3 regions of the Hahella sp. NS-SX17 genome follow, and region 3 is predicted to be linked to each of the others. Evidence: riboswitches for the same ligand, from Rfam matches in the RefSeq annotation. Region 3 holds a riboswitch; each other region holds the start of a gene.
The links. A riboswitch is a leader RNA that binds a small molecule or an ion and turns the genes downstream of it on or off. The one in region 3 is predicted to bind cobalamin.
Positions count from the first base shown of each region.

Region 1 (4,301 bases), 1.0 Mb from region 3:
TGTCGTTCCACCATTACCGCCTTCACCACCGCCGCAACCAACTATTGTCGCAAGCGTCAGGGTTAACCCCGTCCATCTCAATACTGTTCCAATACTCTGTTGCATGCCCACGTCCTCTTAGCTATTAAACAAAAACTAAAATAAATGTTGTAAAGACACAAAGAAATGACGTCCTGGAGAGGGAAAACCATTAAAGGCTTCAACAACCTCATCGGTCACATTATGTGCGCTGACTTCGACAGTGGTCTCGCCATCTGACCAGCGCCCCACCACATTGACAATGTTCTGATCTTCCACTTCCGTTTCCTGAGCGCTGTCGTAATACGCGCCTGATTCGTGATGATATTCAACAGATGTGGTGATACGGCCGATACTCCAAGCAGTGGATAAAAAATGGGAATAGGTGTAGGCGCCCGCCAGTTGCTTGCCGTGCAGGTCACGTGCGTTTGACAGGTTTTCCGTATCCTGGGCGGTGCTTCTGGCGATAAACGTCCAGGCGGGAACAGGTTGATACATGGCGTCCACTTCCACTCCGCTAACCCTTGCTTTGCCAACATTCTCAAAGCGGCCGACTCCCCTTGAGTCGTAAGAGGGGACGATAGCATCTTTTAAATCCCGATAGAAATAGGCGGCAGAGACGGTGACGCTATCCAGACCCACTTCGAAGCCAACGTCGCCGTTCAACGCGGTTTCCGGTTTTAAGTCACTATTGCCAATGAAGAAACCTCTGTCGCCGAACTTTTCCGCTAACTGGGGAAATCGTACGTCTCGGGATGCATTAGTCTTAAGTGACAGCCAATCTGTCAGACGATAACGAACGCCCGCCTGCAAAGAATGGTACTGAGCTGTATCGGAGGCCACCTCCGCGCGACCGCTCATGGATGCGGCCGGGGTTTCATCGTCCAGGAAATACTGGCGCGCGCTCAGACGCACCAGCCAGATATCATCTTCATCCGCCCACTCGTCCTGAATACCTAACAAGTAGGTCATGCGCTCAAAATCCTGCTTTTGGCTACGTCCGGTCAGGTCCTCTTCTTGGTATGTTTCCCGGCGCGCTTCCACCATTGCGGACAATAAATGCAACCCTATTGAGTAGGAGCCATACAGCTCAGCGCCGACAACCTCTGTGGTAGCTTCTGTTCTCTGTACGCCCAGGCCGACCCGGCTTTGACTGTCATCATAACGCTCTTCCTGGGTGGACCAGAAAACGCGTCCCGAATAATTCTCCTGCGTATTCCTGGCGAAGCTGAGTTTGCTCTGCAGACGTGTGAAGTCAGTATCCAGGCTGGTTCGCGTGCTCTCCAGATTGGCGATGTCAGGCAGATGCTGATCTTTATTGAAGTGTTGCGCCATCAGTTGCAGATCCGTGCGATCCGACAGGCTGCGCTCCGCCGTCAGCATGCCGTTGAAATGACTGAATTCCGCATTGCGACGACGTTCTACGCGGTCATCGTAGGGATTAAATTCGGTCTGATTGTTGTTCAGCATCTCGAAGTCGTTATCACTGCCGAGGTAATCAAGGGACGCGAGGTAGTTGGTTTCGCCAACGCCGTCGGCGAATGTGAGCGCCCCTTTGCGACTGTTGAATGAACCATACCCAAGGCTCAATTGTCTGAGGGGTTTGCTGAAGCGAAGGGACTTGATATTAATGGCGCCGCCGACGCCTGAGTAGCCCAGCTGAATCGGCGTCGCGCCCTTATAAATTTCAATCTGCTCAATGCCGTTAAGCAATATCTGGCTCAAGTCCACCGAACCGCCAGTCGCGTCGTTTAACAATACGCCATCAAGATAAACGTTCACCTGCTTACTGGTGGAGCCACGCAGATAAACGGCGGAGTATGACCCCAGTCCGCCGCTCTGGCGCACTTGAACGCCGGTTTCATTCTTCAGCACGTCTGCGACGGTCGCAACTTTCGAGTCAAATTGCTCGCGCTTGATCACCTTCACGAAGCCAGTTTGATACTCGGCGTCAATCTCATCCGCAGATGGAGCCTTGGCTTCGACGACAACAGGCTCCAACTCTTCCGCGCGAACGCCGGTCAGTTGTGAGCCAACTAAAAGCAAAAGGGTTACAAGCCTCATAATGTTCCGAAAGAATAGCGCCAGTGAATGCAATTGTTGCGCAGCGGATACAAGCAAAGAGGGAAAGGAGTCGAGTCAGACGAGTCCCGGCAAAGCCCTCCGCTATGCCACGCGATAAGCAGGCGTCAGGCCGGTCTCCGGGCTCATGAGTGGCGTAACCGGCGACAACGTCTTCCCGCGAATCCGCAGTGACAGGGGGTTGTCGTTTGACTCATTTACCGTTGCGGGGGCAGCGTCGGGCTTAAACCGACTTCCCGTTTCATCCCTTGAACGAATGTTCTCAGGACACCTGATGCAATGGGGGCGTAAGCTAAATGGCCGCCCCGGCAAAGTCAAGGCGCACAAAGCGCCTCACGAAAACAACAGGCTCCAAGGTGACGACAACCTGTTGATAACTATCAAAATGTAAAACTGGTCCACTTATCCCAAAGTTTAGGCGTGGGGCTGTTCGCTTAGCTGTCTGAGCGGAACAGACAGTGTTTGGCGTAATCCGTCGCCTCATTGGCCGTCCAGTCGCCCTTCGGCTTGGTCGCCATATCCTCACACCAATCCTTGCTCCCCACCTCTGGAGAACAACCGGCCAAAGCGCCCAAGCTCAACCCCACCACCAATAGCCAAGAAGATACGCGTTTAATCGCCATAGGAAATCCTGAATAACAAGTCATCAATTCATATTTAGCGAGCAAGTATACAGGAGAGAGATAGAAATTAGTCATCCGAGCTCTGAGACTTTGAGGGCATTTAACTCATCCTCCTTTTTCTTAAGTTCTATAAAGAATACTCATTACTATGGAGCCAGCCCTTAACATGCTGGATATATTAGTTAGATTTATGCAATCTTTGCGATTTTAACGCCCAAAAGCGCCGGCTAGAACGAGCCAAGCTCATATTTACAAACCTGATGAGGTTATCAGCAAGTGAAACTGGATCAACTGACTTTTTTCCTCCAACAAACCCTCACGGATGAAAAGTTCGATAATGCTGAGAAACAGGCGTTGCTGGCGATGCTTGAGACTTTACAGCCGGATCAGGTGCGTTTTATGCGTAATCGCGCCTTTGAGTTGACCCGTCCGTTGATCGTCAATGGCGGCGATGGTGCGCTCAGGGCGCTGAAATGGCTGGAGCGGGTGATCAAGGCTTTGGACTCTGGCGAGGAGGAGAGCAATTTAACGCGGGCCTATTTCAGCCCAGGGGAGCAATGCCGTCGCGCAATCATAGAACGCATACGCAATGCTCGAAGCAGTTTGAAAATCTGCGTATTCACCATTTCCGATGACAAAATCGCGGACGAAATTATTAACGCCCATGAAAGGGGGCTAAAAATTCGCATCATCACGGACAATGACAAGACCTTTGATCTGGGCAGCGACATCAATCGTTTCAAAGATGCCGGCATTTTGGTGAAGATGGACGATGAACCCCACCACATGCATCATAAATTCGCTCTTGTCGACGACAGCGTCCTGATTCACGGCAGTTTTAACTGGACTCGCAGCGCCAGCACTTATAACCAGGAAAACATCGTAGTAACCGACCACCCCGGCCTCGTCAGAGAGTTCTCCGGAGAGTTCGCCAAACTATGGCGCACCTTCGCGGAGTAAGACCTGTACGATAAAGAATTGTCATTAAATCTCCCTCGCTAATCGCCAGCCGTTATTAGCAATGTATAGACAAATTCTGCGGATTGTCATTTAATCAGAGGAAGGCCCGGCCGGAAAATATTCCGACCTCGCGCCGTCCAACCCAACTGACGGCCGCCAGATTAAGCCGGCCACAAGCCGGTAGAATAATAAGAGTGCCATGGAATACACCCTTCCTGACACGTCACGAGGTGAGAAAATGGGCAAAGGTACAAAGTATGTTGCGAGAGAGCCTGACGCATCCGGCTTTATCGCCTACCCCGATTCGGAGCACGCCGTCTGGCGTGAGCTGATCACACGACAATACAAGGTCATACGCAATGTGGCCTGCGACGAATATCTTCATGGACTGAAGTTGTTGGACTTACCCGAAGACCGTATCCCTCAGCTGGAGGATGTCTCCTCCGTATTACGCCGTGAAACTGGCTGGGAAGTGGCGCAAGTGCCCGCATTGATTCCCTTCGATACCTTCTTCGACCTGCTCTCAAATAAGAAATTTCCCTGCGCCACCTTTATTCGTACGCCAGACGAAATGGACTATTTGCAAGAGCCGGACATCTTTCATGAAATATTCGGTCA
Region 1 is NZ_CM170632.1:1,268,377-1,272,677, reverse strand. Features, by position in the region: gene AC2IBB_RS05790 (NHL repeat-containing protein) at 1-105, opposite strand, end outside; gene AC2IBB_RS05785 (TonB-dependent receptor plug domain-containing protein) at 136-2,082, opposite strand; cobalamin riboswitch at 2,194-2,390, opposite strand; gene AC2IBB_RS05780 (DUF3012 domain-containing protein) at 2,535-2,723, opposite strand; gene AC2IBB_RS05775 (phospholipase D-like domain-containing protein) at 3,000-3,683, shown strand; gene phhA (phenylalanine 4-monooxygenase) at 3,922-4,301, shown strand, end outside.
Region 1: another riboswitch for cobalamin. It lies ahead of AC2IBB_RS05785 (TonB-dependent receptor plug domain-containing protein); the one in region 3 lies ahead of AC2IBB_RS01295 (ribonucleoside-diphosphate reductase subunit alpha).

Region 2 (4,301 bases), 450 kb from region 3:
GTTGGCGCGGGTCTGGCGCGCCAGCAGTTGGCGCGCATGCAGCAGCGCCTGTCGCAGCGGCGTACCGCCGCCAGCGGGAAGATCGTTAAGCAGGGCGGCGATATCTTTGGGCGCGCGTCGGCAGGGGATCACCCACTCCGCGCGCTGCGCGCCAAACGCCAGCACGGCCAGTTTCTCCCGCGCCAGATAGGCTTGTCGGGCCAGTCCCAGAATCACCCCTTTCGCCTGCGCCAGCGCGCGTTGGCTCAGGGTGGAGGCGGAGGTGTCCAGCAGGACGCAGTTCAGGGTGTCGCGACTCTGGCGGCGGGGTTGGTAGCGTATTTCGCGTAATTCGTCGTCCCGATTGTCGGGATGGACCAGCGTGGCGAACCAGTCCGGGCGTGAGGACAGCGTCTGCCGGCTGCGTTGCGCGCGACCGAGGGCCGCGCCCTGGCGTTTTTCTGCGCCGCTGCGCTGTGTGTCGCGCCGGGAGGACGGTGAACGTCGCGTTGGGATCTCGGGCAGTTGCGGCGTCACCGGCTTGTCCGCCGCCATCCATTGCGGCGGCATGGCGCCCCAGTCGCCGGAGGTTCCAGAGGACGAGGATGATGATCCCCCTGAGCCTCTGGCGTCTCCGCCGCCTCCTTGTGAGGGAGGCGAACCGGTCGAAGACGGCGGCGTATTTTGATGATTGGCGCGATGGCTAAGCGCGAACGCGCGGGTCGCCGCTACGTCTTCGGCGCTGACCTCATCGCGGCCGCTCCAGGCGGCGTGGGCGATGGCGGCGCGGCGCCAGCAAATGTCCGCGCGCACGCCTTCTACGCCAGCAGCGAGGCATTGGCTGGCGATGTCCCGTTGTATGTCCGTCGGGCAGAGAACCTGTGGTAATTGTTCGCGGGCGGCGGTGATGCGGGTTTGCAGCTCTTGCTGCGCTTCGCGCCATTGCGCCTGAAACGCGCCGCGATCCTGTTCGAAATCCAGACGACGCTCCACGATAGCCGTGCGCTGCTCAACGTCATAGGTTTCATCCAGGGTGACGGCGAGACCGAAACGGTCCTGTAACTGCGGGCGCAGCTCGCCTTCATCCGGGTTCATGGTGCCGATCAGGATAAACTGCGCCGGATGGCTGTGACTGAGGCCGTCCCGCTCGACAAAGTTCACGCCTGAGGCCGCCGTATCAAGCAGGGCGTCCACCAAGGGATCGGGCAGCAGATTGACTTCATCAATATAAAGCACGCCGCCGTGAGCTTTGGCCAACAGGCCGGGATTAAACTGCACGCGTCGTTCGCCCATGGCCTGTTGCAGATCGATGCTGCCGATCAGACGTTCTTCAGACGCGCCCAGAGGCAGGGTGACGAACTTGTCCGCCGCCTCGGGCAATAAATCCGCCAGTCCCCGCGCCAGCGTCGATTTGGCGGAGCCGCGGGGGCCGCTGATCAATACGCCGCCCAGATGGGGATTGATGGCGGCGAGCAGCAACGCGGTTTTTAGCGGTTGCTGGCCGACAACCGCGGTGAAAGGATAGGCGGCGAGGGCAGGCTGGGCGGCGGCGTCCATTGACTCAGCGCGCCTGCAGGGCGGCGTCCTGACTGCTCCAACGGCGCAGGAACCAGGCGCAGGCCAGCCCGACGATCACCCAGAACAGCGCGTTGGTCAGGGTGGCGGCGGTGACGAATTGATGATGCAGCATCTCTAGCGCTTGCAGAGCCTGTGGGTTGGAGGCGGCGAATTCCGGCGCATTGGTGTGCGGGGCGCCGACCAGATGGGGAATAATCAGCAAAGGCAGTCCACCCAGCTTTTTCCATCCCGGCGCGAACGCCAGCAAGGCGAAACCAATCGCGGTGACCAGGGCGGTGGCGATCCACCACAGCTGGCGGTTTTCCAGCGCGGCGGCCTGCATGCCGGGAATCTCCGGCGGCAGGCCCAAGGCGGGGGCGACAAAAAATACGCCATAGCCCGCCAGCCCCCACACTAATCCCGCGCCCCAGCCTGCGCCGCCTTTGCCACAGAGTCTGGCGGCGTACATACAGGCCAGCATCAGCGCACTGAAGCCAATCCCGGCGAGCACATTGGAGAGCAGGGTGTACAGCGTGCGCTCCACGCCGTCTTCCGGGGCCCAGGCGTCTTCGTCATGGTGATGGCCGCCGGCTTCAGCGCCGCCGTGGTCGTGTTCATGGGAGTGATGGGCGTCCGCCGCAGCATGCTGGAGATCTTCCTCTACGATGGGTTCAGGCTCCTCGCCGCCTTCGTAGGTTTCCGCCTCCAGAATGATGCTGGTGACCTGGGAGTGTTGTACGGCGCTCAGCAGCCCGCCGGCCAACAGGCCAACCAGCAGCGACGCCAGAATAATACGCTGAAACAACATGTCTCTTCCTCATGCGATGCGGTGTAACGTCGCCGTTCGCGCCCTAAAGCCTGTGGGGCATTGACGCGGACGATCGGACCTCTGGCCCTGAATGAGCCTGTGAAATCAGTATTTTCAGTGACAGGGGAAAGCGAACGCGTGCCGGGCGTCGTGAGCGGCGTTGTGAGCCGCATCCATGGACAGAAAGCCCACTGCGAACAGAATCAGTCCGCCGAAGCACATAGCGCCGATAAGTTGCAGCGCGGCATTGTTGGAAGCCAGCAATGGAAGAGAGAGATTTTTAGTTTGCATGATCTGCGCACCTACCCGTACGGACAGCAGTGAATAAAAACAAGGCCGGTCTCCGGGCTTACGAAAGGTCGGAACGAGTCCGACACAACATTTGCGCCTTCCCATGTCACAACAAATGACATAGTGGCGTAGGCAAATTACTTTCGATTACCGTTGCGGGGGCAGCACTGGATTGGCGTAACGCGCACCAGATTTCCCGATTATCTCGCGATCGAGCACCTTGGTCAGCGGGATATGCTATGGGCTCTTTGCGGGGCAAGTCAACAAGTTAGCGGGTTGCAAAGCGCGTGGACCATGGTGAGAATAGGCCGCCTCATCATGAGCCTGGCGCATACTGATCAATGGATACATTGCTGATTCTTGTCCTCGCCCTGACTTTCGACGCCCTGTTGGGAGAACCGCGCCGGCTGCATCCTTTGGTGGGTTTCGGGCGTTACGCTGGTTGGGTGGAAGGGTCGATTCGCATCGCCGATTTCTCTCCGCCAACGCTGCGCGCGCTGGGCGCGGCGGCGGTGACGGCGTCGATACTGCCCTGGGTCGCGCTCGCCTGGCTGGCGAACGAGTGGAGCGAGTCTTCCGCCTGGGGACAGATTATCTTTTCCGCTTTCGTGCTTTATCTCGCCATCGGCTGGCGCAGTTTGCTGGAGCATGTGCGTCAGGTCGCCGCGCCATTGCGCCGGCATGACCTGGAGGCCGCGCGGCGCAGTGTGTCGATGATCGTCAGCCGCGACACGGCGGAGCTGGGGGAGGAGGAGATCGCCGCCGCCGCCACGGAATCCGCTCTGGAGAATGGCTCCGACGCTATTTTCGCCGCCATCTTCTGGTTCCTGCTCGCAGGCGTTCCTGGCGTGGTGATGTATCGCCTCAGCAATACCCTGGATGCGATGTGGGGTTATAAAAACACGCGTTATGTCTATTTCGGCTGGGCGGCGGCGCGGCTGGATGATGTTCTCAATTGGGTTCCCGCCCGTCTGACGGCGTTCAGTTACGCCTGTTGCGGCGCGCTGGACAGCGCCCTGCGATGCTGGCGCGCCCAGGGCGGACACTGGAAAAGCCCTAATGCGGGACCGGTGATGGCGGCGGGCGCGGGCGCGCTGCGGGTGCGACTCGGCGGCGCGGCGACCTATCACGGCAGTCTGCAGTATCGTCCTTCACTGGGCTGCGGCGACGCCGCCTCGGCGCAATCCATCGAACGCGCCTGCGCGCTCATCAACCGCGCTTTGGTTTTGTGGACGGCGACGGTCGCGATAGGAGCGTGCGGGCTGTGGTTGTGGGGAGCGGTTTGAATGAGCGGGAGCGATTTCGATAGTGGGGCTGGCCAGGCGGAAGAACAGGTTCCCGTGCATGGCGGCGATCTGGAAAAGTACAGTCAGCGCTACGGTATTGCCCCTGATGACTGGCTGGATCTGTCCACTGGCGTCAGTCCCTTTCCCTATCCGCTGACAAGCATTCCGGCTGAGGTGTTTCGGCGTCTGCCTTATCCCGACCCGGCGTTGCAACAGGCGGCCTGCTCCTATTACGGGACGGATTCCCTGCTTGCAATTCCCGGCTCGCAATGGGCGATTCAACATTTGCCCGCCTGCTGCGCTCCAGGCGTGGCGGCGCTGCCGGATATCGGTTATCGCGAACATGAGCATCACTGGCGTCGCCAGGGCTTCAAAATTAT
Region 2 is NZ_CM170632.1:7,151,880-7,156,180, reverse strand. Features, by position in the region: gene AC2IBB_RS32235 (ATP-binding protein) at 1-1,536, opposite strand, end outside; gene AC2IBB_RS32230 (CbtA family protein) at 1,541-2,344, opposite strand; gene AC2IBB_RS32225 (CbtB domain-containing protein) at 2,459-2,635, opposite strand; cobalamin riboswitch at 2,662-2,873, opposite strand; gene cbiB (adenosylcobinamide-phosphate synthase CbiB) at 2,977-3,921, shown strand; gene cobD (threonine-phosphate decarboxylase CobD) at 3,922-4,301, shown strand, end outside.
Region 2: another riboswitch for cobalamin. It lies ahead of AC2IBB_RS32225 (CbtB domain-containing protein); the one in region 3 lies ahead of AC2IBB_RS01295 (ribonucleoside-diphosphate reductase subunit alpha).

Region 3 (4,301 bases):
CTCCAGGCCGGATATCAGCGCTATCGTAAATGCTGGCAGCTCCATGTTCATTTCACTGTGGAACGCCTGAAATCCAGGCAACACCTTGATGAGCAGGACGCTGAAAATAAAGATGGCGATCATTAACAGAACAAAGACGTAGCCAAGCAGACTTTGCAATCCGTCCCAGACGCCCCGCCAGGAGACTTCCATAGCCTGAGAGTGGCTGATGTAGTGTTCCAGAAAGCCGGGTAGCGAGCCGCCTTTGGCGCGCACAATGGCGGCGAGGCGACTTATGTCGTAGTAGGGACTGTCCTGATAAGGCGTCGCATGTAAGCTGACGTCACCCTGCAATACTTTTTTCAGTTGCTCAACCTGAGGTTGCGCGTGAGCCGGCAGGAGAGGCTTCAGTCGGGCCAGCGCCTGCTCCAGAGAAAGCCCCTGCTGAATCTGATGGTTCAAGTGCCGCAATAACTGGCTCAGATTTGAGTTTGGCGAAGAAATAAGGATCACGGTTTAACCTCTACAGATATAAGGGAGTTGCTCCGGAGGCAGCGAGCTTTTGTCGTCGCCGTAGATTTTGCGTGGACCCGAGTGGGCTGACGCGCATGTCCATCCCAGAGTGCGTAATGCGCCATCGGGATTGCTGACAACCGGTCGAAAGCTGATGGTCCTTGGCGCTTCTCCTGCGCGAGGGGAAAGGGTGAAGTGCAAGGCGCCGTCTGTATCCAGTTCAATATGCTGGAAATAAGTCGGCTCGACATTACTCAAAGCGTGAAGCCCTTCTCTGTCCGGCCAGACGCCGGAGTAAGCGTACGTTTCCGCTATGTCCAATCTGGTCCCTTCCAGCAAGCCAAAGGCCTCGGTCAGGCGGGATTTGATGATCCCGTTACGTCCGGCGTCCAATGCAAACGTCAAAGCGCTGCAAACAACGGCGATGCAGGTGAGTATCTCCAGCCAACGAAAGCTTCCGGCAGTCTGAAAAGATGGTTTTAAAGCGAGGGGCGCGCCGCCAGGTCGCGGCGGCGGGCTGGTTTCGAGTACAGGAACGCCAGCGTTCGACTGGGTTGGAACAGCTATGAACTGCTGGTTGATCCAGCGCGCCCGCCAGTTCAAATAGGTCAGGAAGAAGAAGGAGGGCAGGATAAATAAAGGATTCAATACCTGTGCGAGCGTAGCGGCGGTTATCGCCACCGCAAGATAGAGCGCGCTGGTCCATGGGCCAAGCAAAGGGTCAGAGCGACCCGCCAAGGAGGAACTGCGTGCGAGATTGCCAACCAGCGACGGAATAAAAAAGTAAAAGAATAATCCTCGCAGCGGCGGCCAGATGGGGTCTCCTGATATGAGCCGATACTTGCGCCAGTTCATGTAATGCCAGAACAGCTCATACGCGCTCAGCGTTACCACATACAAAAGACAGTGCAGCCACATAGGCGGCGCAAAATAAGGCGTCAGTGTTTCTTTGAAAAAGCGGCGGCGTTCAGGCAAAGCCAGTCCTTAATGCGAAGCAGAAAATTATTAGCAGTTTAGCTGATTTGCGTCCTGAACTACTTTTGATTCAGGTAATTACCCGTTTATTTTCTTGGGATGACAATGAGGTTGGGCAAACTTCGCCTGCAAGGCAACCTTGATAATCGTGGATATGTTAATGTGGCCGTTAGGAATATCAGTGCGGTTTAGCTGTATTGACTGCGTCGGTTTACTGTTTAGAATAGCCGCCTTTTGAGAATTTCCATGGATTTGAATCTAGTCATCGGCGTCTTGATTGAGAGCGCCTGCCTGTTCGTTGCGGCTAAGATACTAAAAGTCTCGCTGGCGTTTATTGAAGCGTTCTTGATCGTTCTTACGGCGGCATTGATTGTGTACTTTGTCTATGGTCTTCCTGGTTTTCTTCTCGCGATTGGGTTTTATTTGGTGGCGTTGAAGCTAATCACCAAAGCGGATGCTTATTCAGAGATTTTTATTCTCACGCTCATAGGATTAGGCGTCCAGGCGCTACTGAAAAAGTTTTTATTCGCCGTCGTTTTAGCCTGATTCTCTCCAATGCGGCGATGGCCGTGTAGCATCTCCTTTCCTCTATATCTAGTATTTACTTTTAATAGTTAAAACAATATATTGTGCCTCAGCTATGGTTCACGCCTGTTCACAGGTTGTGCTAAGAGGGAATCCGGTGAGAATCCGGTACTGACGCGCAGCGGTGTGGGGGAACGAAGGCGACGGGGGCGAAAACGCCCACGCACTGTCCGAAAAAGGATGGGAAGCGGTCGCCGTAGGTTCGCAAAAAACGTGTAAACGCCCCCGAGTCCGAAGACCTGCCATGCTGAAGTTATTCATGCCTTCGCGACTCAGGGTAATGATAAAGCGCCGCTTTGTGCGAGGCGATTTTCGTCCTGTCTGCGCGTCGCTTTATGTCCCGGTTCGTGGAGGTTTGGCCAGAACACGCGATAGAGGACAATTCCATGACCGGCAGTTTTTCGTCCCCCAGCGAGGCGCGCGCCTCCAGCTCCCCATCTGTTTCATCCGAGTCACACACTCATAACGCCCTGCTGCAGGTGATCAAACGCACCGGTCAGGCTGCGCCGTTTGACGACCGCAAAATCGCTATGGCGGTGACCAAGGCGTTTTTGGCGGTGGAAGGACAATCCGCGTCCGGCTCGCCCCGTGTGCGGGATTCCGTAGAAAAACTGGTTAAAGATATCGTCGCGCGTCTGCGTCGCCGCAGTCCTGAAGGCGGTTCGGTGCACATCGAGGAAATCCAGGACCTGGTGGAATTGGGCCTGATGCGCGGCGGTTTCCAGAAAGTGGCCCGCGCCTATGTGCTGTATCGTGAAGAACACGCCCGTCAGCGCGCGCCGGCGCCAAGCGAACAGGCGGGGGAGGCGCATCCCGATATTAATGTGAAGTTCGCCGACGGGACGGAAGCGCCGTTGAACATGGGGCGTCTGCGCACGGTGATTGGCGACGCCTGTGCGGATCTGGACGGCGTCAGCGAGGAAAAAGTCCTGCAGGGCGCATTGAAAAACCTGTACAACGGCGTCAAGCATAAAGACGTCAACGCTGCACTGGTCATGGCGGCGCGTCCTCTGATCGAAGAAGAACCCAACTATTCCTATGTTTGCGCCCGTTTGTTATTGGACGGTCTGCGCGAAGAGTCTCTGAGCTATCTGAATATTGCGGCGTCCGCGACCGAGGGCGAGATGGCGGAACTTTATCCGACTGCTTTCCGCGCTATCGTTGAACGCTGCATAGAGCATGAATTGTTGTCGCCAGAACTGCTGAAATTCGATCTGGAGCGCCTGGGCGCCGCGCTCAAGCCGGAACGGGATCGTCAATTTACTTACCTGGGGCTTCAGACCCTTTACGACCGCTACTTCATCCACTGGCGCGAGACCCGCCTGGAATTGCCGCAGGCGTTTTTCATGCGCGTTGCCATGGGATTGTCGGTGCAGGAAGATGATCCCAACGCCCGCGCGATTGAGTTCTACAACCTGTTGTCCTCTTTTGATTACATGTGCTCTACGCCGACGCTGTTCAACGCGGGGACCAATCGTCCGCAGTTGTCTTCCTGCTACCTGACGACGGTGCCGGATGACCTGGAGGGAATTTACGGCGCGATCAAGGACAATGCCCTGCTGTCCAAATGGGCGGGCGGTCTGGGTAATGACTGGACGCCGGTGCGTTCTCTGGGCTCCCACATTAAAGGCACCAATGGTAAGTCCCAGGGCGTGGTGCCGTTCCTGAAAGTCGTCAACGACACGGCGGTGGCGGTAAATCAGGGCGGCAAACGTAAAGGCGCGGTATGCGCTTATCTGGAGTCCTGGCACCTGGATATCGAAGAGTTCCTGGAACTGCGCAAAAACACCGGCGATGAACGCCGACGCACCCATGACATGAACTCCGCCAACTGGATTCCTGACCTGTTCATGAAGCGGGTGTTCGAGGACAAGGAGTGGACGCTGTTCTCGCCCAGCGATGCGCCGGACCTGCACGATGTATACGGCTCCGCTTTTGAATCGCGCTACACCCACTATGAATCTCTGGTGGAAAGCGGCGCTATCACCCTGTTCAAGAAAGTGTCTGCGCAGAACCTGTGGCGCAAGATGCTCTCCATGTTGTTCGAAACAGGCCATCCCTGGGTGACCTTCAAGGACCCTTGCAATCTGCGTTCGCCGCAGCAACACGTTGGTGTGGTGCATTCCTCGAACCTGTGCACGGAGATCACTCTGAACACCAGTCAGGACGAAATTGCGGTGTGTAACCTGGGCTCGGTCAACCTGGTCAACCACATTCGCAATGGCGAAATCGATCACGACCGTCTGCGC
Region 3 is NZ_CM170632.1:269,595-273,895, reverse strand. Features, by position in the region: gene AC2IBB_RS01310 (type II secretion system F family protein) at 1-492, opposite strand, end outside; gene AC2IBB_RS01305 (pilin) at 496-1,467, opposite strand; gene AC2IBB_RS01300 (hypothetical protein) at 1,714-2,013, shown strand; cobalamin riboswitch at 2,092-2,313, shown strand; gene AC2IBB_RS01295 (ribonucleoside-diphosphate reductase subunit alpha) at 2,439-4,301, shown strand, end outside.